3 regions of the Novosphingobium sp. G106 genome follow, and region 3 is predicted to be linked to each of the others. Evidence: riboswitches for the same ligand, from Rfam matches in the RefSeq annotation. Region 3 holds a riboswitch; each other region holds the start of a gene.
The links. Region 3 has a riboswitch for cobalamin ahead of KRR38_RS07180 (TonB-dependent siderophore receptor). Riboswitches for the same ligand answer to the same signal wherever they lie in the genome.

Region 1 (7,085 bases), on a different contig from region 3:
CAACGTGCCATCGCCCCAGCGCAAGGAGACTCTCTCCACTCAAAACTCGCTGAGGTCTAAAGCTCAGCGCTGGCGCCGGCAATCGAGTTTTCCTCAATCAGACATCAGTTATTCGCACTTGCAGCATATTTCGCTGAAGCTCACAACCGAGACGCCTTACAGGCATCCTCTCCCAAAACTGTCAGGGCCTGATCGGCAACGATCGGGCCCCTTTTTCCAGCCCCTCCAAAGTTATAGGGCTCTCATCCGTGGGTGTAGTACCTTGGCAACAGTCGGGTTCAGCCTTTGTGCGAGGAGTCCGTCTAGGGCCGGGTGAGCGAGGAGAGGATGCCAGAGCATGCCCGGCCCGCTAGTAGATAAAAGTACCCATTCCATCGCTTCTAGCGAAAGGAGGGACACATGGGAGAGCGCTTTATGCGCGAACGCGAAGCGCCGGCCTCGTTTGTCCAGATCACAGAATCGGTAGCCGACATCGACGAACTGCCCGAGCATTGGTTTATGGCAGGGGCCCGACGCTGCGATCTACATGGACACAGTTGGATCAAACTGACGACCATCACCGACGAGCGGGTGGCGATGGCAGGGGTAAAGCATCGTCGTATCCACCACGTCCAAGCCAGCCCCTACTCGCAGTCGGGATGTCACGATCGTCGGCACGGCCGCCAGTAGCCGCACCAGAAAGACTTTTTGGCGATCGAAAATTAATGCGATGCTTGCAGGCTTCGGGCTTGGCACGCCGCTTATCCCCTGCAGAGTTGATTGAATATGCGCGCTAATCAAAACCTGTCCGTGCGATGATCGACGCAACCCTTCTGACCAATGAGCAGCTCCTAGCTTTTGACCAGGACATGTTAGGACTCGCCAAGGAAGGCGTGGAGAACATGACGCAGCTTTCGATCGAAACCTGGGCTGAGGTTTTGCGTGAACTCGTCATCCGCGGCCTCGTCGAACTTCGAAGCGGGTCCTATGATGACCTGGGAAGCGCCGATATCAGACGGCTAAAATGAATCCCCTCTGACAGAAAAACCTTTGCCGACGCGCGGGCATCTCGACGCACCCTCAGTCCCGGGGAACCGCGCGACTGGGCGGGTGTTGAGGTCGTAAGGAGATGACCATGGTCAGCGACACAACCAAACCGGGACGCGATCGTCAGTTCGTGGCGGGAGGAGAGGGGCACGAGCTTCGTCATTTCACCGAGAAGCTCGGGCTCTTGGTCACGCAGGCCCAAGAGCTTATCGACCGCGTTGGCAACAGCCGCGAGGCGCGCAACGCCGCCGCGCAGCTTCTGAAAGGGTGATTCATGCCGGTGTCCCAACTCAGCGCCATCGAGCGGATTTCGCGAGTAATCGCGGCCCAACGTCTCAGCATAAACGCCGACGGATATAATCCCTCGGTTTCCCTCGAAGTCGATGACGAATGGCGCAACTATCGTGATGATGCGGTTGCCGTGCTCAAGCACCCAATTGCTAGCGGAGCACCGTGCTCCCGCGGAGATCCTCGGCGTCGATCCGTCTGAAGGACAGCTCAGCTTTGCCCGCTCTTCCTTTGTCGCAAATGCGCACTGCCCTCCCTCGCAAACGCCCGCTGAAGAGAATTCAGCGATGAGTTGCGAAGGTCGGCGTAAGCCTATAGGGGATATCCAGTCGGTTCGCATAAGCGAGCCGAACTAGATCGCGCCGGTGTCCCGTAAGGGACTTAATAGGGAACGCGGTGCGGGTGGTCTTGCCACCTCAATCCGAGGCTGTCCCTGCAACTGTAAGCGGCGAGCGTGAGGCATATCGCTTCCTCTGAGACGGGGAGGCAGCCACTGGGCCGGACCATCGTCCGTTGCCTGGGAAGGCCATGCAGCACGCTTTGACCCGCGAGCCAGGAGACCTGCCAGCGTCTGGTCGCTCTTGCCCTGGCCCAGGGGATGGCCGAGGCACGGTGTACTCCGTCCGGGCGACGAACCTTTGCGGCTGGGCTGCATCGGTGCGTGACGAGCGGCGCTTCTTGCACCCCCGCCGTTGCGCATCGGCCGACTGGACATCGGCAAGCCCATCCATCGTTGCTCGGTGTGAACGGAGTGGGCTTGAATTTGATATCGCAATGTTTGCCACCCGGCGCACGGAATCCGGCCGACCGCCTGCTGGAGGGACGTGCGTGAACCATCGCATCCGCGGCTGGTGCCCGGACGCCTGGCGTCCGATGGCAGCGGGCGACGGCCTGCTCGTTCGCATAAAGCCGCGCCTCGGCCGCATGGGCCCAGATCAGGTCCGGGGCCTGTGCGATGCCTCCGCGCGTTTCGGCAACGGCCTGATCGACCTGACCAATCGCGCCAATCTGCAAATTCGGGGGGTGATCGACGACAAATGGCATGTCGTGGTCGACGCGCTGATCGCACTCGACCTGGTCGATCCGGCCGCCGATCTCGAGACGCGGCGCAACATTCTCGTCGCGCCCGATTGGCAGGCTGCCGACCATAACGCGCGGTTGGCAGAGGCCTTGGCCTCACGCCTTTCCGCCCTGCCGACGCTGCCCTCGAAGGTCGGCTTCGCGATCGATGCCGGAAACGCCCCGATGCTGACAGACGCGCCGGCGGACTTCAGGATCGAGCGGAGCGGAGACGGCACCCTGCTGCTGCGCGCGGACGGGCGAGCGGGCGGCACACCGGTGGCGCCCGACACGGCCGTGGACGCACTCATCGCGCTGGCGCACTGGTTCGTCGAGACCGGCGGATCCGAGACCGGACGGGTCGCGCGTCACGCCGCGCCGCTGCCGGCCTGGGCGCGGGCTGATCTGCGTCCGGCCACTCCCCGCGCGCCGCCCCTTCCCGGCCCTCATCCGCTCGGTCACGTCTGGGGAGTGCCGTTCGGCAGTATGGAGGCGTCGGCGCTGCGCGACTTGGCCGAGCGGAGCGGTGCCTCTGCGCTGCGCCTCACGCCCTGGCGCAGGCTGCTGCTCGAAGAGGCTCGGCCGGTTCGTGTCGAGGGCTTCGTCGACGCGCCCGGCCATCCGGCGATGCGCGCCGCGGCCTGTCCCGGTGCGCCCGCATGTCCCCAGGCGACGGTGGAAACCCGCGCTCTTTCGCTGCGACTTGCTTCCCTGGTCACGGGCCGGCTGCATCTGTCGGGCTGCGCCAAGGGATGCGCGCATCCCGGCATGGCCGACGTCACCGTGACCGGACGCGGCGGCCGGTTCGACCTGGCCTTCGCCGCCCGCCCCGCAGATCCACCGACGCGCTCCGGGCTTACCGCCACCGAACTGCTCGCCGCTTTCGGAGCCGCTTGATGCCCCACGTCTATGAAACCGATGGCCAGGCCATCTACCGCCAGTCCTTTGCCACGATCCGTGCCGAAGCCGAACTCTCCCGCTTCACGTCCGACGAGGAACGCGTGGCGGTCCGCATGATCCACGCCGCGGGCATGGTCGAGCTCGCCGCGCATATCCGCTTCTCGCCGACTTTCGCGACAGTCGCCGCAAAGGCTCTGGCCGCAGGTGCGCCAATCCTGTGCGACGCGCGCATGGTCGCCGAGGGGATCACACGATCGCGACTGCCCGCGGACAATGCGATCGTCTGCACGCTGCACGATCCGACCGTTCCAGACCGAGCGAAGGCCATGACCAACACACGCTCGGCCGCAGCCCTCGAACTCTGGCGCCCGTACCTTGGCGGCGCGGTCGTAGCGATCGGCAATGCCCCCACCGCGCTGTTCCACCTGCTCAACATGCTCGAAAACCCGGCCTGCCCGCGCCCGGCTGCGATCGTCGGCTGTCCGGTCGGCTTCGTCGGCGCCATGGAATCGAAGGCTGCGCTCTGGGAAGCCCGGCCGGTGCCCTGCGGCATCGTCGAAGGGCGACTGGGCGGCAGCGCGATCGCCGTCGCCGCAATCAACGCGCTGGCGAGTCCGATCGAATGAAGACCGGGACGATCCACGGCGTCGGCCTGGGGCCGGGCGCGCAGGACCTGCTCAGCGTGCGCGCCGACCGGCTGGTGCGCAGCGCGCGCCACGTCGCCTACTTCCGCAAGGCCGGCAAGCCCGGGCAGGCCCGCCGCATCGTCGAGGGGATGCTGCGCGACGATGTGATCGAGCTGCCGATGGAATATCCCGTCACCACCGAGATCCCGGTAGCAGATCCGCGCTACAACGCCCTGCTCGCAGCCTTCTATGCCGAGTGCACCCAGCGCCTGGCCGCGCTGACGGGCACGGGCGAGGACGTCGTCGTCCTCTGCGAGGGTGATCCGTTCTTCTACGGATCTTTCATGCACCTTTACACACGGCTATCCGGTCAGGTGTCGATCGGCGTCGTCCCCGGCATCACCGGCATGTCGGGTGCCTGGACCGCCTGCGGCCAACCGATGACCTGGGGCGACGACGTTCTCACCGTCATCATGGCGACGATGCCCGAGGAAGAACTGACGCGCCGCATCCGCGATACCGATGCGCTCGTGGTGATGAAGATCGGCCGCAACCTCGCCAAGCTGCGCCGCGCGGTCACGGCGGTGGGGCGGCAGGACGAAGCCTATCTCGTCGAATATGCCGCGATGGCCGACCAACGGGTGACACCCCTGCGCGAGGCGGAAAGCGTGACGCCCTATTTCTCGATCCTGCTGATCCACGGCCAGGGGCGCCGGCCGTGACCGGCTGGATCGCCATCGCCGGCATGGGGCCGGGCGACGCGGCGCTGATCACGCCCGAGGTGACGGCCGCGCTGGCGCAGGCGACCGACGTGGTCGGCTATGCCTCCTATGTGGCGCGGGTCGCCGCCCGCGCCGACCTGACGCTGCACGCCTCGGACAACCGGGTCGAGCTCGAACGAGCCGCGCAGGCGCTGGAGCTGGCGGCGGCGGGCCGGCGCGTGGTCGTGGTCTCGTCGGGCGACCCCGGCGTCTTCGCCATGGCCGCTGCGGTCTTCGAGGCGCTAGAGGAGGGTCATCCCGACTGGCGGGAACTCGACATTCGCGTGCTGCCCGGCATCACGGCGATGCTGGCCGCGAGCGCCCGGGCGGGCGCGCCGCTGGGGCACGATTTCTGCGCGATCAACCTGTCCGACAACCTGAAGCCCTGGGACCTCATCGAACGCCGGCTGCGGCTGGCGGCCGAAGCCGATTTCGCGATGGCCTTCTACAATCCCCGCTCGAAAGCGCGGCCCGAAGGCTTCGGCCGGGCGCTGGACGTCCTGCGCGAGGCCTGCGGCGGCGAGCGACCGGTGCTTTTCGCCCGTGCGGTCTGCACGCCCGAAGAAGTGCTGCGGATCGTCGCGCTCCGCGATGCCCGACCCGAGATGGCCGACATGCGGACCATGGTCATCGTCGGTTCCAGCCGCACGCGGTTGATCGAACGGCCGGGCGCGCCGATCCTCTACACGCCGCGGTCTGCCGAGTGATCGAGCCAATGCAGCACCGCCTCGACATCGTGCACCGCGCGCCTTTCGGGCAAGGCCGGCCGATCGATCATCAGGACGGGCAGCCCGAGCCGGCGCGCCGCGATCAGCTTGGCCTCGGCACCGCTGCCCCCGGCGTTCTTGCAGACGACGAGATCGATCGCATGGCTCTGCATCAAATCCACGTCGCCATCGACCGAGAAAGGCCCACGATCGATCACGAGAGCGTGATCCGGCAGCGCCGGCGGCTCCTGGGGCGCATCGACGAAGCGCAGCAGATAGCGGTGCTGCGGCTGGGCCGCAAAGGCGCTGACATGCATCCTACCCAGCGCGAGCATCACCCGGCGCCGAGGCCCGACCAGCGCGGCAACGGCGGCTTCGACGCTGGCCACGCTCTGCCAGCGATCGCCCGCCGCCGGCTCCCATGCCGGGCGGGTCAGGGCGATATGCGCGATGCCCTGCTCCCGCGCGGCTGCGACGGCGTGAGCGCTCATCGTCGCGGCGAAGGGGTGGGTCGCATCGACCAGATGGGTGACCTCCTGCTCGCGCAGATAGCGCGCCAGTCCGGCGACCCCACCGAAACCGCCGACCCGTGTCGGCAGCGGCTGCACGCGCGGGTTCGCCACCCGGCCCGCGTAGCTGAGGGTGGCCCTCGCCCTGCGATCGGCGAGCACGCCTGCCAGGGCGCTGGCCTCGGTCGTCCCGCCCAGGATCAGGATATTGGTAATGTCGCAGACTCCTGAACGGGCATGGCTGACGATCGTCGGCATCGGCGAGGACGGTCTTGCCGGCCTGTCCGACGCGAGCCGCAAAGCCCTGGCACAGGCCGAGGTGGTCACCGGCTCCGCGCGCCATCTCGCCCTCGTGCCCGACCTTAGGTGCGAGCGGCTGCCATGGCCAGTGCCCTTTGCCGACGGCATTGCGCCGCTGCTGACGCAAAGGGGCAGGCGCGTGGTCATGCTCGCGTCGGGTGACCCTTTCTGGTTCGGCGCGGGCAGCGTGATCGCGCGCCACCTCGCACCCTGGGAATGGACGGCCCACCCGGCGCCTTCGACCTTCGGCCTTGCCGCGGCCCGGCTGGGCTGGCCGATCGAGGACACCTTGTGCCTCGGCCTCCACGCCGCGCCGCTGCAGCGGCTGCGGCCGCACCTGGCGCCAGGCCGGCGAGCCCTGGTCCTGGTGCGCGATGGCGATGCCGTGGCCGAGCTCTGCCGCTATCTCGGCGATCAGGGCTTCGGCGCATCGGCGATCACGGTGCTTGAAGCGCTCGGCGGGCCGCGCGAGCGTGTGCGCCAGGCCACTGCGACGACGGCGGCCTTCGGCGACATCGCGCATCCGGCGGCAGTCGGCATCGCCTTCGCCGGGAGTGGCGCGACCCTGCCCGCGGCGTCGGGGCTGCCCGATCTCTGGTTCGAGCACGACGGCCAGATCAGCAAGCGCCCGGTCCGCGCGCTGACGCTCGCGGCTCTGGCTCCCCGCCCGGGCGAGGCGCTGTGGGACATCGGCACGGGATCGGGCTCGATCGCCATCGAGTGGCTTCTCGCCCACCCCACTACCCAGGCGATCGGTTTCGAGGCGAATACCGATCGCGCCGCCCGCGCGCGCGCCAATGCCGCCGCGCTCGGTGCAGATCGCCTGCGCGTGATCGGGGGCACGGCACCCGAGGTGCTTGCCGATCACCCCTCGCCCGACGCCGTGTTCATCGGTGGCGGCCTCAGCGC
Region 2 (7,085 bases), 3.3 Mb from region 3:
AGATGACATCGCCGCCAGCCGCCGTGACCGAGAAACCGGTGGTCATCCCGATCGAATGCTTCGTCTCGCGCGACTATGCGCGGGCCGAGAGCGACAAGCTCTGGGGCAAGGTCTGGCAGACGACCTGCAGGGTCGAGGAAATCCCGAAGGTCGGCGATTATGCCACCTACGACATCATGGACGAATCGATCATCGTCGTGCGCACCGCACCCGATACGATTTCCGCCTATTACAACGTCTGCCAGCACCGCGGCCGTCGCCTGACCAAGGGGTGCGGACACACCAACCAGTTCTATTGCCCGTTCCACGGCTGGTCGTGGAACATCGAGGGTCGCAATACCTTCGCGCTCGACCGCGAGGACTGGGGCACGGCGCTGACCGACGACAACATCGCGCTCAAGAAAGTCCGCGTCGACACCGCCGGCGGCTGGGTCTGGATCAACATGGATCCCGATGCCGAGCCGCTGAGCGACTTCCTCGGCCCGGTGAACGAGATGTTCGCGGCCTTCGAGCTCGACAGGATGCGCTTTGCCTGGCGCCAGTGGCTGCACTTTCCGTGCAACTGGAAAGCCGCGCTGGGCGCGTTCAACGAGAGCTATCACGTCCATGCATCGCACCCTCAGCTTTCGCGCACCGAGCAGCCGATGAACTGGTGGTGCCGGGCCGAGGGCAAGCACGCCTGGCACGGGCCGACCGCGCCGCGCAGCAGCGGCGGCGAGAAGATGGGCGGGCTCGCCTCGGCCCGCGCCAAAGTCGGGCTCGACCCGCGCGTGGCCGTCGCTGAGGACCTCCAGGGGCTGTGGGACACGCTGCGCGCGACGACGACGGAGACGTTCGTCAAGGCCGCCGAGCGCCTCGTCGACGAGCTGCCCGAAGGCTCCACGATCGAGGAGGTCGGTCACCACCTGCTCGCTTCGGCCAAGGCCGACGACGCGGCACGCGGCGTGGTCTGGCCCGAAGTCGCGCCGGAGCGGCTGGCGACGCTGGGCATCGACTGGCACATCTTTCCCAACGCCATCGTCCTGCCCAGCCTGACCACCGCGCTGTGCTATCGCGCGCGGCCGCATGGCGACGATCCAGGCAGTTGCGTGTTCGAAGTCTGCGTGCTCGAGCGCTTCCCGGAAGGCCAGGAGCCGAAGACCCAGTGGGTGCACGAGCCCGATCCAACCGAGGAGAAGTGGCGCCTGATCCTGGCTCAGGACTTCGGCAACATGGAGGCCGTCCAGCAGGGCATGAAATCGCGCGGCTTCGTCGGTGCCCGGCCCAATCCGATAGAGGAGCTGACCGTCGCCCATTTCCACCGTATCCTGGCGGAATACATGGGTACCGGCGGGCCGGTTCCGATCGAACCGGAATGATGCTCCGTACTCTCACGAGTGCGACGGAACGCGAATAACAATTGTAATCTGGCCGGATCGCCCTATTTCGACCTTGCAATCGTCGCATGCGACGGGACTCGGCCGTGCGCCTACCGTTCCTTTTCACGCTTCCATGCTCCGCCGCCGGCACCGGGTCGCGCGGCAGCACTCATATTCGAGACCCTATACCGAATGGCCAAAGAAGAACTTCTCACCCTTGACGGGCAAATCGACGAAATCCTTCCCGACGGACGTTTCGGCGTCCTGCTGGAGAACGACCACCGCATCATCGCCTATACCGCCGGCAAGATGCGCAAGTTCCGCATCAAGTCGATCGTCGGCGACCGTGTGCGCGTCGAGATGACCCCCTACGATCTGACCAAGGGCCGGATCGTCTATCGTGAGAAGATCGGCGGTCCCGGCGGCCCGGCGGGCCAGCGCCGACGCTGAATGCGGCCGCGTGATGCGGCCCCGATGGAGAACGCAGGATGTCGCAGCCGGTAAGCTTCTACGTCGAGCAGGCGGCAAAATGCGGCACCGCGGCCGCCGCGGCGAAGCTCGTCAACGAGCGCGAAAAGTTTCTCGCCGCGCAGATCGCCTGGCAGACCCTGGCCGACGCCGCAATGAAGACGCGTGACGAAGCCGCAAAACGCGAGGCCGCCAAGCTCGCCGGCGCGCTGAGCTAGAGCGATTTCGAGCCAGATGGAATCATCTGGCGGCTCGGAAATCGCGGCCAAAAAAGAATCTAGCGCGCGTAGACCACGACGGGCAGCAATTCGCGCGGCTGCGACCTGCCGCCGCCATAGCTGCCGATCAGCACTCCCATCGCCGTAAGCACGGTTAGCGCAACGACCCCCCAGTGCACGACCTCTGCCGGGCGCTCCAGCCGAGCAGTCGCGGTAAGCACGGACAGCGGCTCGGACCGATCCTGCTGCCACGGCGGCGTCTCGGACGGCTTGGCCGCCGGGGTCGACGTTGCGGGGGGCTGGGCGATCGTTTCGGGCATTTCCATAAGCACTTAGCTAGGGAAACATGGTAAACGGAATCTTACCGAAACTTGCTGCTCAATAGAAATTGCGCCGCAGCACGGTGACGCTGCGATCGGTCCGCGCCATCGCCATGACATGCGCGCCCGGATAGGCGATCTTCTCCACCTCACCCAGCGGAATGCGCGGCCATGGGTTCATGTCGCGGATCAGCGTCTCCTCGCTGAGATGGACCGTGACGAGCCCTTCATCCTCCGTACGGATCGTGACGTCCCTACCTTCGACCCTGTCCACCGACCCGATCACCGGCTGCGGCGCCGAGGCCGGGATCGCGCGGACGTCGAGCGACATGCGGATTTCGTCCGAGGGATTGGGCAGCGCGGTATGTGCGGTCAGATAATTGAAGATCAGCACGTCGCCGACACGGAAGCTCGCGGAGCGCCAGGCGTCTTCGGCGATCGCCTCGCGCGGGATCGCGTTGCCCGGCAGCGAAGTGTCGTGCAGGCTGCCGCGGTGATGCGTGCCCGGCGCCACCGCGAAGCTGCCACGGTCCATCGCCACGTCGCGCACCGGCATCCAGCAGATCGTGAACAGCATGCCCTCGTTGTAGAACCCGTCCTGGTGACGGCCGGCGAAGATATCCTGCCCTTCCTCAACTGGCCCCGTCGGCAGGCCCGAACGGTGCGCGGCGATGGGTATCCACACGGGATCGTCGGCAAAGATGTCGCGCATGACCTCGTTGAGCAGCGGCTGCTTGACTACCTCGTGCCAGACAGTCGTACCGATCGCGTCGCAAGGGCGCCAGGTATCGGTCTTCTTGCCGGTCCAGACCGGCGCCTCGATCGCGGGATCGATCAGCCCCTCGGCGGTCAGCGCCTCGCGGTACTTTTCGCGGCCCCAGGCCATCAGTTCGGGATCGATCACCCCGCGCAGGAAGACCACGCCGTCATCGAGATAGCGCTGGCGCAGCGCTTGCGGATTCCCGATCAGATTGGTGCTGTCGGTGAGCTCGGCGACGTCGATCATGTCCTCTCCACGATGCTTTCGACAGACATGTAGCAAACGCTTGGTTTATATTCAATCGGGCAGATCGAATGCGATCGGCAGGCCGCGCAGCCCCCAGGTGCCGGGGAACGGCCGGTAGCCCTCAGGCCCGGGCGAGCGCGGATTGACCAAGCGCTGCGCGATCAGGTGCAGACCTTCGTGGATCTGCGCGCGGGCGATGTACTGGCCAAGGCAGATATGCGCGCCGAGGCCGAAACCGATATGCGGGCTCTTCTGCTCGCGCTCCGGATCGAAGCTGTCGGCACGGTCGGCATAGCGCTGATCGTGCGTCGCGATGCTCAGCGGGAACCAGACGATCGCGTCCTTCTCCAGCACTATGTCGCGGTATGCGATGTCCTCGTTGAGCACGCGCTGGTTCGAAGTGGTGGAACCGTAGCGAAAGCTCTCCTCGACGACGCTGCGCGCAAAGGCATGATCTTCGGCGCAGCGGCGATAGACTTCGGGCCGGTCGATCAGCAGCCGCATCGTCAAGGTCAGCATGTTCTTCGAGGTGTCGTAGCCCGCGACGAAGAGGAAGATCAGGATATCGCCGAGCTCGCGGTCGGTTAGGCCACCGTCAGCCGTGGTGCGGAGCAGCAGGTCGAGCAGGTCCGGCTCCTCGCCGTCACGCGGATTGGCCCGGCGCTGGGCGATAAGGTCGTCGGTGAAGCGCTCCATCGTGACGACGCCTTCCTGCATCGCCGGCAGCCAGCGCTTGTCCATCGACGTGGAAAGCCCGATGGCCTCCATCGCCGAACGCAGCCCCGGGATCACCGAAGGCGAGGCGCCGATCAGCCGGCACATCACGGTAATCGGGAAATAGGAAGCGAACTCCTCGAAATCGAAGGCGCGCCGGGGTGCCCATTCATCGAGCAGTTCGTTGATCGTCTGCTGCATCAGCGGACGATGCTGGTTCGCCTGGCGCGGGGTGAACGACGGCGCCAGCACGTCGCGCACGCGCTTGTGCGTCGCCCCTTCCATCGAGAGCATGTGCCGCTGCCGGAAATCACCCCAGGGCGTGCCCTTGGCGTCCATGATCGCGACGATATCGTCATACATCATCCGCATCCGCCCTTCCTGGGCGAACAGGTCGCGCATCGCCTTGTAGTCGGTGACGACATAGCCCAGCGTCCAACGTGCCAGCCAGGGATGCTGCGCCCGTGCGCGATCGAAATGCGGGAAGGGATCGACGGCGAAGGCGTCCTCCTCCATCGTCAGATAGGGCAGATCGAGCTCGGCGCCCTTCAGCATCACAGTCCCTCTCTCTGTTTTGCCCAGAAGGATGCGGCAGGCATGTCGGGAGGTAAAGCGCCCGGACATTGCCACGGCGGCAGTGGCTCTGCTCTCCCGGAGAGCAACGCCGAAGCTGCCGGGGATTGGCATAGGCGCCCATTGCGCCTAAGCCGCGCCCCGGCCAGCCGGTTTTCCCAAGGCCGAAAAGATCGCGCCGGTGCCCCGCAAGGGGCTTAATCCGGGAACACGGTAGGCGGGATTTACCCGCCAAAGCCGAGGCTGTCCCTGCAACTGTAAGCGGATAGCGCGATGCACAGGGCTCCTTGGAGGAAGGAGCCGCCACTGGGCCGAGCCGAAACGGCAGCGCCTGGGAAGGTCGTGCATCGTGCCGTAACCCGCAAGCCAGGAGACCGGCCGGCGCACTGGTCGCTCTTGCCTTGGCCCAGGGATTGGCCACGGCACGGTATCTCCGTCTGAGCGACGAACCAAGCGGCGGGGTCCGCTTCGGTGCGTTGGTCGCGGGCATGAAAGCGCCAGTCCGCAGCCGACACGTCGGCCGATGGCGATTGCGCCCCGGCAGTCCCCCGCCACGCTCGCGCATACAGGGGGGCCAAAGCCCATGATGAAGACCAAGTATCTCTCGCTGCTCGCACTGAGCGCGGCCACGCCCGCATTCGCGGCGACCAATCCCGACCAGTCGGCCACCAACGAAGCCGGCGAGACCATCGTCGTCACTGCCTCGCGCTCGGGCGAAGGCATCCCGATCGACAAGCTCGGCGCCTCGGTCACGGTGCTCGACGACGCCGCGATCGACGCCCGCCAGACGCGCGTCGTTTCCGACGTGCTGCGCGACGTACCCGGCGTCGCGGTCAGCCGTGCAATCGGCGGTCTCACCCAGGTCCGCCTGCGCGGCAGTGAGGCCAACCACACGCTGATGCTGATCGACGGGATCGAGGCATCCGATCCGTTCAACGGCGAATTCGACCTCAACGGCATGATCGCCGATCCCGCCGTGCGCATCGAAGTGCTGCGCGGCCAGCAAAGCTCGCTCTACGGCTCGGACGCGATCGGCGGCGTGATCCATTACATCACGCTGACCGGCAGGGAAGCGCCCGGTTTCACCGCCCGCGCAGAGGGCGGCACCTTCGGCACCTTCGACGGCGCGGCGCGCTACGCCGGCGCGAACGACACGCTCGATTACGTCGTCTCGGGCGGCTATTACCGCACCGATGGCACGCCCGTCGCGCGGAACGGCAAGCGGGACGTCGGTTCGGAAACGGCCGGCATCAACACCAAGCTGACCTGGTCGCCGGCGCCGAACTTCAAGCTGACCGGCGTCGCCCGCTACAGCTGGACCGACTACGACATCGACCTGCCCGACGATAATCCGGCCAGCCCGCTGTTCGGCTTCATCATCGACAGCCCGGGCGTGCGTGCGACCAAGTCGAGCATCTACGCGCTGCTCCGCGCCGAACTCACCGCGCTCGACGGGCGCTGGACCAATGCGTTGTCGGGCCAGTACGTCGACGTCACGCGCAAGGGCTATACCGGCCCGGTGCGCGACACCGGCAGCAACGGCCGGCGCTACAAGGGATCCTATGAATCGAGCCTGCGCTTCGGCGATGAAGGCGTCGTCCACAAGCTGACCGCCGCGCTCGATGCAGAGCGCGAGGAATTCCAGAACAACACGCCGTCGACAGGCTCGCCTTTCGACCCGTTCACGGGCCGGCGCAGCACCACCAACATCGGCCTCGTCGGCCAGTACGAGCTGACCGTCAACGACACGGCCTCGCTCGGCGCCTCGATCCGCCAGGACTGGAACAACCGCTTCGCCGACACGACGACCTGGCGCGTGCAAGGAAGCTATGCCTTCCCCACCGGCACGCGGGTCCACGCGGCCTATGGCACCGGGATCAAGAACCCCGGCTATTTCGAGCTCTTCGGTTTCGTCAATGGCCAATATATTGGCAACCCCAACCTCAAGCCCGAGAAGTCGGAGGGCTGGGAAGCCGGGATCGAGCAGAAGCTGGGCGACGTGGCGACGCTCGGCGCGACCTATTTCAACGACCGGCTGACGGACGAGATCTTCACCACCTTCCCGCCGCCGAACTTCACCGCCACGCCGAGCAACCGCACGACCAAGTCGAAGCAGCAAGGCGTCGAAGTGACCTTCGCCGCCCGGCCATTCCCTCAGCTGCGGATCGACGCCGCCTATACCTATCTCGACGCCAAGGAGAACGGCGCGGTCGAAGTGCGCCGGGCCAAGCATATCGGCAGCTTCAACGCCACCTGGTCGAGCGCGGACGAGCGGTTCTCGGGAACGGTCACGGTACGCTACAACGGCAAGCAGCAGGATGTCGCCTTCACCGATCCGAGCTTCGTGCCGGTCAACGTGACGCTCAAGGACTATGCCCTGGTCAATCTCAACGCCGAATACAGGCTGACCGACAACGTGACGCTGTTC
Region 3 (7,085 bases):
GCCGGAACGAAATTGCCCACCGGAATTTCCCGGGGCAGCGGGCCGTGACCGCGCATCAGTTGCTCGAGCAGTCGCTCGCCCAGCGGCCAGTCGCCAAGAGCGCTGTCGGCGTTGATATGGCCGACTGCGCCGGCATCGGCGAAACGGCTGCCCCAGTCGCGCGCCAGCGAGATCGCGCTGCGCTGGCTGCAATAGGAATCGTCCTGGCTCGCCACGACGACGCTGGGGAAGGGCAACTCGGAGCGCGGGCAGGCGGAGAAGCGCGAAAGCCTCGGATCTAGGCCAGGACGGTCGACGTCGGGCGGGGCGACAAGCAGGGCGCCGATGACGTTGGTGTCGGGACCGGGCCGTTCGTATTCGGCCCACCAGGCTACGGTCATGCAGCCCAGGCTATGCGCGACGAGCACGACCGGCCGGTCGGCACGATGGATCGCGAGGTTGAGCTTGTTGACCCAGGTATTGCGGTGCGGGTCGTCCCACATGCCCAGCTCGACGCGGTGAACATTGGCGCGTTTGCGTTCCCAGTGGGTCTGCCAATGGTCCGGACCGCTATCGTTGAGTCCGGGAATGAGCAGGATCAGGGGCTCCTGATCGTCATGCTTTCGCGTGTTTTCAACATGGTAGGCCATGGTCGTAACTCCTGAGAGGACAGGCTGGCCGGTCGACTCGGAATACGTCCCGACAGGTCTCTACATAATTCAACCATTTTAATAGACAATAGAATTGCGTCGCAAGGACGGCCTGCTGCGCCGGAATGAATTTGGTTGCGATAGAGAGTGTCTGCCGTCGGGATCGGCGGTGAAATCGGAACGTGGCGGCAGCAGGCGCTTAACCAAGGAAAATTTTCGCGGGGCAGCAAAAAATGGAGCTCCGGATTCCATGGCATGGCGGGGTCTTAACCAAGCAGCTTCTTTCCGAAGTGCATGCCTGGCCGACAAGGAGATTGCCGTGCTGAACGATATTCTGTTCTTCGCGAGCGTAGTGACCTTTTCGGCGGCGGCGATCCTCGGGTACTGGCAGCTGCTTCGCGCCGAAGCCGAAGGGCTCGAGGAACCGGTTGCCGTTGGCACTGAACCCGAGCTTTTGCCGGAGCCGGTGCCCGCGACTGTCTAACGAGCCAGCGATTCGATGTCATCCGCGCCCTAACAGCGCCTTCCGGGCGCAGGCGGCGCTATTTCATCATCAGCATGATGCCCCAGCTCAGCCCCGTTCCGGCGATGAACAGCGGCCAGGACCAGGCCACGTAGTGGCCCTGAACCGCGAACTCGTGAATGTTGAGGAAGCCCCCAGTCGACTGGCCGGCCCAAATCGTGCCGGACACGACAAATGTCAGGATGGCCCCCAGCAGGATCGCCTTGAGCAGTGACATGACCATTCCCCCGTCAGAATGTAACTGGTGCTTTTACAGGCTTTTTCGATCCAGAAGATTAACCGGCGATCTTAGCCTGTGAAAGCCCCATCCGAAAAAGGTAACGGGGACTAAATGCTATGATTTTGTCGGGGATCCGTGCGACTGCGCGCGAATGATCCGATCGGCCAGGGCTCCGAAGCCTAGGCCGATCGCGGCCCAAAGCACGGCTTGAGTGCCCAGCGATGCGATCCGAAACGCCCAAAGGAGCGAGGCCGGGAAATCGGCGGGAACCTCGTCGATCACGGGGAGTGCCAGTTGGCTCAAGGCAATGCCGACGATGAAGGCCGCTGCTCCGCACAGCGATGCGTTGAAAGGATCCATGTACTCCCAGGCAACGCGTCTGATCTTCATCGCCAGCACGGCCATGGCAATCGAAAGTGCGATCAGGCCGAAATAGGCGGCAGTGCGCAGGCCTACCGTTTCATGCTGTCCGACCGCGGGCGGTGTCGGCGGATACTTGAGCGCGGGCACGATGACGATGAGCAGGAATGCTCCGGCCGCCAGCAGTAGCGCGAAGCTGCGCGGTCCGATCAGCGCCCAGCGGCCATAGCCGTAGGCGAAGACCAGCGCGAAGATGCCGCCGACCGCAGCGCCATAAAGTGCCATCGCCGTCAGCAATCCGGCCCCCTTCTGGGTATCGCGGCTGACCAGTTCAGGACCTTCGTCGGCATGATGCCCGGGATCATGGGCCGCGTGCATCGCTTCGAAGGCGATGGCTCGGTCCACATGCGGCTCGGCGAAAGTCCGTGCGAACAGGGTGGAGAGCAACGCCGCGAGCACGCCAACGAGCATGCCCCGCCACAGCAGGTCCTTGGTCATGTCAGGCCTTCCGCCGTTAGTGGCAGGGGAAGCCCAGCAGGTGGCGGCCGTCGTGCACGAATTCGTGGACGTACATGCCGTCGAATAGGGAGAAGGCGCCTTGCTCGGTGCTGACGAAATAGAGGAAGATCGTCGCGATCAGCAGGCCGAACACCGCCCAGGGCAGGATTTCCTCGACCGGAATCGTCGTCGTGCCGGCCACGGGCACGAAAGTGTCGTCGAAATAGGCGGCAGTCGCCATCGGTATCACTCCGCTCGGGCTAGCGCGGCCCGTCGTTGAACATGATCCGGGGAAAGGTCTGACTCTCGACTGCCGGAGGCATCGTCGATAACAGTGGCGCGACCGTGCCGGAATTGCACCGGCTTCTTTGCCCCGGTTCGCTTCCTCCCGAATAGGAGCGAACGAGCCGCGGCGTCAATCTCCCGCGGAGGTGTTTCCTGGCCACGCGCCTCAGACTGCTATGCTGCGGCGCGACCGCCGCGAGCCGGACGGCGGCATTTCCGCGCCGTGACGAGCCGCTCGACGAGGGAGGGCGACGCTTGGCCGCTGCGCGGGTTCTGGGCGGTCCTGTGCCGGCAATCGCCTTCGTCGCGCCCGACCCTGCAGCGCGCGAAACGGCCTCGTTGATGGGCGTCGCGGCTGAGGTCGAAACGATTCTCGCCGATAGCGACCACGGCGACTGGACGGGCCACAGCCTCATCGAACTGCAAGGCTCCGATCCGACCGGACTAGCGCTCTGGCTGGCCGAGCCTGCATCTGGCGCTCCTCGCGGCGAAACACTTGTGGCAGTCGCAGCGCGGGTCGGGCCGTGGCTCGACCGGATCGCCGAAACCGAGGCCACGGTGCTGGCAATCACCCATCCCGCGGTGATCCGCGCGGCAATCGCCCATGCGCTGGGATGCCCGCTCGAGACCACGCTCAACATCGATATCGCGCCGCTTTCCGAGACTTCGCTCTCGTTCAATCGCCGCTGGCGGTTGCAGGGCCTGACCGCCGGATAGCCAAACGGCTTGCGCAGATCGCCGCACCTGTCTAACCAGCCGCCGTCCATGCAGCGGTTCGACCGCGGTGGGCAATGATCGCGCCGGTGCCTCGCAAGAGGCTTAAAATGGGAACGCGGTGAGGGCGGCAGGCGCAATCCTGTCCTCCGAATCCGAGGCTGTCCCTGCAACTGTAAGCGGCGAGCGCGATGTACATGTGCGGCCGGGCAGACAGCCCCGAGCCGCCAGCCACTGGGCCGGACGCTAACTCCTGCGAGGCCTGGGAAGGCCGTGCATCAAGCTATGACCCGCGAGCCAGGAGACCTGCCGGCGTCTGGTCGCTCTTGCCTTGGTCCAGGGGATGGCCGCGGCACGGTGTACTCCGTCTGAGCGACGAACGAGCGGCAGGGGCCGCATCGGAGACGTGCGACGGTCGCCCAGGCGTCCGGCCGCTGCGCGTGCCGACCGTTCGCGAACGGCACGCCCCCGCCCGACGTCGACTGACGCCGATGGGGTAACTCCGAATGAAGAATACGTTTTCCAGCATTTCCCGCATTGCTTTGGCTTGCACTCTGGCCGGCATTGCACCCGCGATGGCCCATGCCGACGACGCGGCCGATACTGCGGATCGCGACGCGGACAGCATCCTCGTCGTCGGCCAGCGCACGGCCGCGCTCGATACCACGCAGTCCACCGGCAGCCGGCTGGGCCTCTCGGTGCTCGAGACGCCGGCCTCAATCGCCATCGTCGACGGCGAGACGCTGCGCGCGCGCGGCGATCTCAGCATCCAGGATGCGGTGACGCGCGCGCCGGGCATCGTCAGCGTTGCCAATCCGGGCAACGGTGGCACCGCGCTTTCCGCGCGCGGCTTTGCCGGGCAGGGTTCGGTGCTGCAACTGATCGACGGCGTCCGACTTTTCCCGGTGGCGGGCACGATCACTTTCCCGACCGACCCCTGGATGGCCGACCGGATCGAAGTGCTGAGCGGCCCGGCTTCGGTACTCTACGGCCAGGGCGCGCTCGGAGGCGCGATCAACGTCGTCACGCGGCAGCCCAACACCGATCGCCTCCGTGCCCAGGCCGAGGTCGGCTATGGCTCGCAGAACAGCTTCCGCGCGGGCGCTGGCCTGGGTGGTCCGCTGGGCGACCTGTTCTCGTTCCGCGTGGATGGCTCCTATCGCCGCGCGGACGGCTACGTCGAGCGCGGCAAGTCGGAAAGCTACGCGCTGTCCGGTGCACTCCGCTTTGCACCCAGCGGCAGCTTCTCGCTCACGCTGCGCGACGACTATGGCAACCAGCGCCCGATGGAATATTTCGGTACGCCGCTGATCAACGGCAAGCTCGACACCTCGATCCGCAAGCGCAATTACAACGTTGCCGACGCCGACCTGCATTACCGTGACAACCGCACTACGCTCACGGCCGATTGGTCGCCGAGCGACACACTGACCTTCACCAACACCGCCTACCGCCTGACGAGCCGGCGCCTGTTCAAGGATCTGGAGTCTTATTGCTGGATCGGCGCCGACGGCTTCTGTCCCAACGGCTACAATTCCGATCCGGGAACGCCAGGTCTGATCTACCGCACCGACAATCTCGGCATCGATCACGACCAGACCCAAATCGGGGATCAGGGAAGCATCAAGCTCGAGACGCCTATCGGTAACGGGGTCAGCAACACCCTGGTTGCCGGCTTCGACGTGAATCTGGTTAAGCTGACCTATTCGAACGACTTCGGATCGGACCTGCAGGAAGACGAGGTCAACCCCCGCAACTTCAACCCGGGCCTGTTCTTCGATACCCAGGGCATCGCACCGCGCTTCCGCACGCGCACCAACGAATATGCCTTCTTCGCCGAGGATCGGCTGAAGCTGAACGACCAGATTTCGCTTGTCGGCGGGCTCCGTTACGAACACGACCGTGTCCGCCGCTGGACTCTCAACTACACCGGCAGCACGATCAGCAGCGAAACGCAGGTGCTCGACAAGAAGCTGAGCAACACGACCTGGCGCGTCGGCGCGATCTATCAGCCGACTTCCAACATCTCGCTCTACGGCCAATATTCGACCGGCGTCGATCCGCTCGGCACGCTGACGACCTATTCGACCGGGCAGGTCGCGTTCAGCAACGCGACGGGCAACCAGATCGAATTTGGCGTCAAGGCCAGCTTCCTGGGTGGGCGCGGTTCGGCGACGCTGGCGGCCTACCGCATCGTCAAGAACAACCTCCTGGCACAGAAGACCCTGACGAGCCCGATCGAGCAGGTCGGACAGCGCTCGGCCAAGGGTATCGAAGCCTCGGTGGCGATCGATCTGCCCGAGGGCTTCGGGATCGAGGCGAACGGCACGGTGCTCGATGCAAAGTACGACGACTTCATCAGCGGCGGCTTCAACTACAATGGCAAGACACCCGCCGGCATCGCCGAAATCGCGGGCAACCTGTCGCTGCGCTGGGATCCGATCGAAAAGCTCCAGGCACGGGCCAGCCTGCGCTATGTCGGCAAGCGCTATTCGGACGATGCCAACTTGTTCAAGGTGCCCGGCTATGCCGTGGTCGATGCCTCGCTGTCCTATGCGCTGATCGAAAACGTCGCGATCGACGTCCGCGTCTACAACCTGTTCGACAAGGCCTACGCGGTCACGACCTACAACGACGAGCAGTGGATCCTGGGGAGGCCGCGTTCGTTCGACGTGGCGCTGCGTGCCCGCTTCTAAGGCTCATACCAGAACAGCGCCGGGCCGTATGGTCCGGCGCTGGCTCTACCTGATCCATCGCTGGATCGGGATCGGCAGCTGCTTGCTGTTCGCGATCTGGTTCGTGTCGGGCCTGGTCATGATCTACGTGCCCTATCCGTCGCTGACCCGGGCAGAGCGGCTCGCGCATCTACAGCCGATCGATTGGTCGGCGGTGACCGCGCCGGCGCCGCAGCAGGCCGGCCTCCGCTCGATAGTGCTGGAGATGCGCGACGGGCACCCGGTCTGGCGGATCACGCCGTGGGAGGGCAAGCCAAGCGCCATTTCGGCCGAGGTCGGGCGGGCCATCGCGCCAGTTGATGCGGCAATGGCGCGTCGGGTTGCGGAAGGCTTCGGCCGCGCACACGTGAGCGCTCTCAAACAGATCGAACGTGATCAGTGGACCGTAGCGGGCGGGTTCGACAAGCATCGCCCTCTATGGAAAGCCTCGCTGGGCGATCCGGTCGGAAGCGAGATCTATGTCTCGTCGAGCACGGGTGATGTCGTCCAGGAAACCAGCCATAGCGAACGCGTGTGGAACTGGTTGGGTTCGGTACCTCACTGGATCTATCCGACGGTGCTGCGCCAGAATGGCGAGGCCTGGCGGCAAGTGGTGCTCTGGGTCTCGGGGCCCTGCATCGCGGCCGGCGTGACCGGTCTGTGGATCGGCATCCTGCGCACCCGCCTGGGGCGCCGCCGCTTCAAGGGCGGCCGCGTGACGCCCTATCACGGCTGGATGCTCTGGCATCATGTCGCCGGGCTGGTCGGCGGCCTGGCCTTGATCGCCTGGATATTCAGCGGTTGGCTGTCGGTCGATCCGGGACGCCTGTTTCGCAGCGACGGCATTTCTGACGCGGCGCTGCGTGACTATGCCGGGGATGCCGTGCCACCGACTGTCGACGGACTGAAAGCGGCAGGGGCCGTGCGCGTCGAAGCCATCTCCGCTGTGGGGCAGCCGTTGCTGCTGGTTTCGCGGGCTTCAGGCAAGCAACGGGTTCTCAACGGACGGACGTTTCAACCTTTCCGCATGCCGCAGGGCCGAATCGAGCAAGTCGCCGCGCGGCTGGTTCCTCATGCTCCGATCCTCGGCATCGACCATCTGACTGCGCCCGACGCCTACTGGTACGAAGCCGGTTCCCTGC

Region 1: it holds a riboswitch for cobalamin, as region 3 does, so the genes downstream of both, KRR38_RS32640 (cobalamin biosynthesis protein CobG) here and KRR38_RS07180 (TonB-dependent siderophore receptor) in region 3, are expected to answer to the same signal.
Region 2: it holds a riboswitch for cobalamin, as region 3 does, so the genes downstream of both, KRR38_RS23445 (TonB-dependent receptor) here and KRR38_RS07180 (TonB-dependent siderophore receptor) in region 3, are expected to answer to the same signal.

Annotation. Positions count from the first base shown of each region.
Region 1 covers NZ_JAHOOZ010000003.1:116,823-123,907, forward strand. Annotated here, with positions in the region: gene KRR38_RS32625 (hypothetical protein) at 400-669, shown strand; gene KRR38_RS32630 (hypothetical protein) at 795-1,007, shown strand; gene KRR38_RS32635 (DUF3606 domain-containing protein) at 1,115-1,297, shown strand; cobalamin riboswitch at 1,661-1,898, shown strand; gene KRR38_RS32640 (cobalamin biosynthesis protein CobG) at 2,143-3,270, shown strand; gene KRR38_RS32645 (precorrin-8X methylmutase) at 3,270-3,899, shown strand; gene KRR38_RS32650 (precorrin-2 C(20)-methyltransferase) at 3,896-4,621, shown strand; gene cobJ (precorrin-3B C(17)-methyltransferase) at 4,618-5,367, shown strand; gene KRR38_RS32660 (cobalt-precorrin-6A reductase) at 5,343-6,092, opposite strand; gene cbiE (precorrin-6y C5,15-methyltransferase (decarboxylating) subunit CbiE) at 6,091-7,085, shown strand, end outside.
Region 2 covers NZ_JAHOOZ010000001.1:4,857,400-4,864,484, reverse strand. Annotated here, with positions in the region: gene KRR38_RS23475 (SRPBCC family protein) at 1-1,358, shown strand, start outside; gene infA (translation initiation factor IF-1) at 1,551-1,808, shown strand; gene KRR38_RS23465 (hypothetical protein) at 1,847-2,044, shown strand; gene KRR38_RS23460 (hypothetical protein) at 2,104-2,370, opposite strand; gene KRR38_RS23455 (phytanoyl-CoA dioxygenase family protein) at 2,423-3,370, opposite strand; gene KRR38_RS23450 (cytochrome P450) at 3,422-4,639, opposite strand; cobalamin riboswitch at 4,820-5,055, shown strand; gene KRR38_RS23445 (TonB-dependent receptor) at 5,241-7,085, shown strand, end outside.
Region 3 covers NZ_JAHOOZ010000001.1:1,508,281-1,515,365, reverse strand. Annotated here, with positions in the region: gene KRR38_RS07210 (alpha/beta hydrolase) at 1-629, opposite strand, end outside; gene KRR38_RS07205 (hypothetical protein) at 724-1,113, shown strand; gene KRR38_RS07200 (hypothetical protein) at 1,172-1,369, opposite strand; gene KRR38_RS07195 (CbtA family protein) at 1,487-2,230, opposite strand; gene KRR38_RS07190 (CbtB-domain containing protein) at 2,247-2,471, opposite strand; cobalamin riboswitch at 2,505-2,633, opposite strand; gene KRR38_RS07185 (histidine phosphatase family protein) at 2,669-3,232, shown strand; cobalamin riboswitch at 3,300-3,558, shown strand; gene KRR38_RS07180 (TonB-dependent siderophore receptor) at 3,736-5,925, shown strand; gene KRR38_RS07175 (PepSY domain-containing protein) at 5,954-7,085, shown strand, end outside.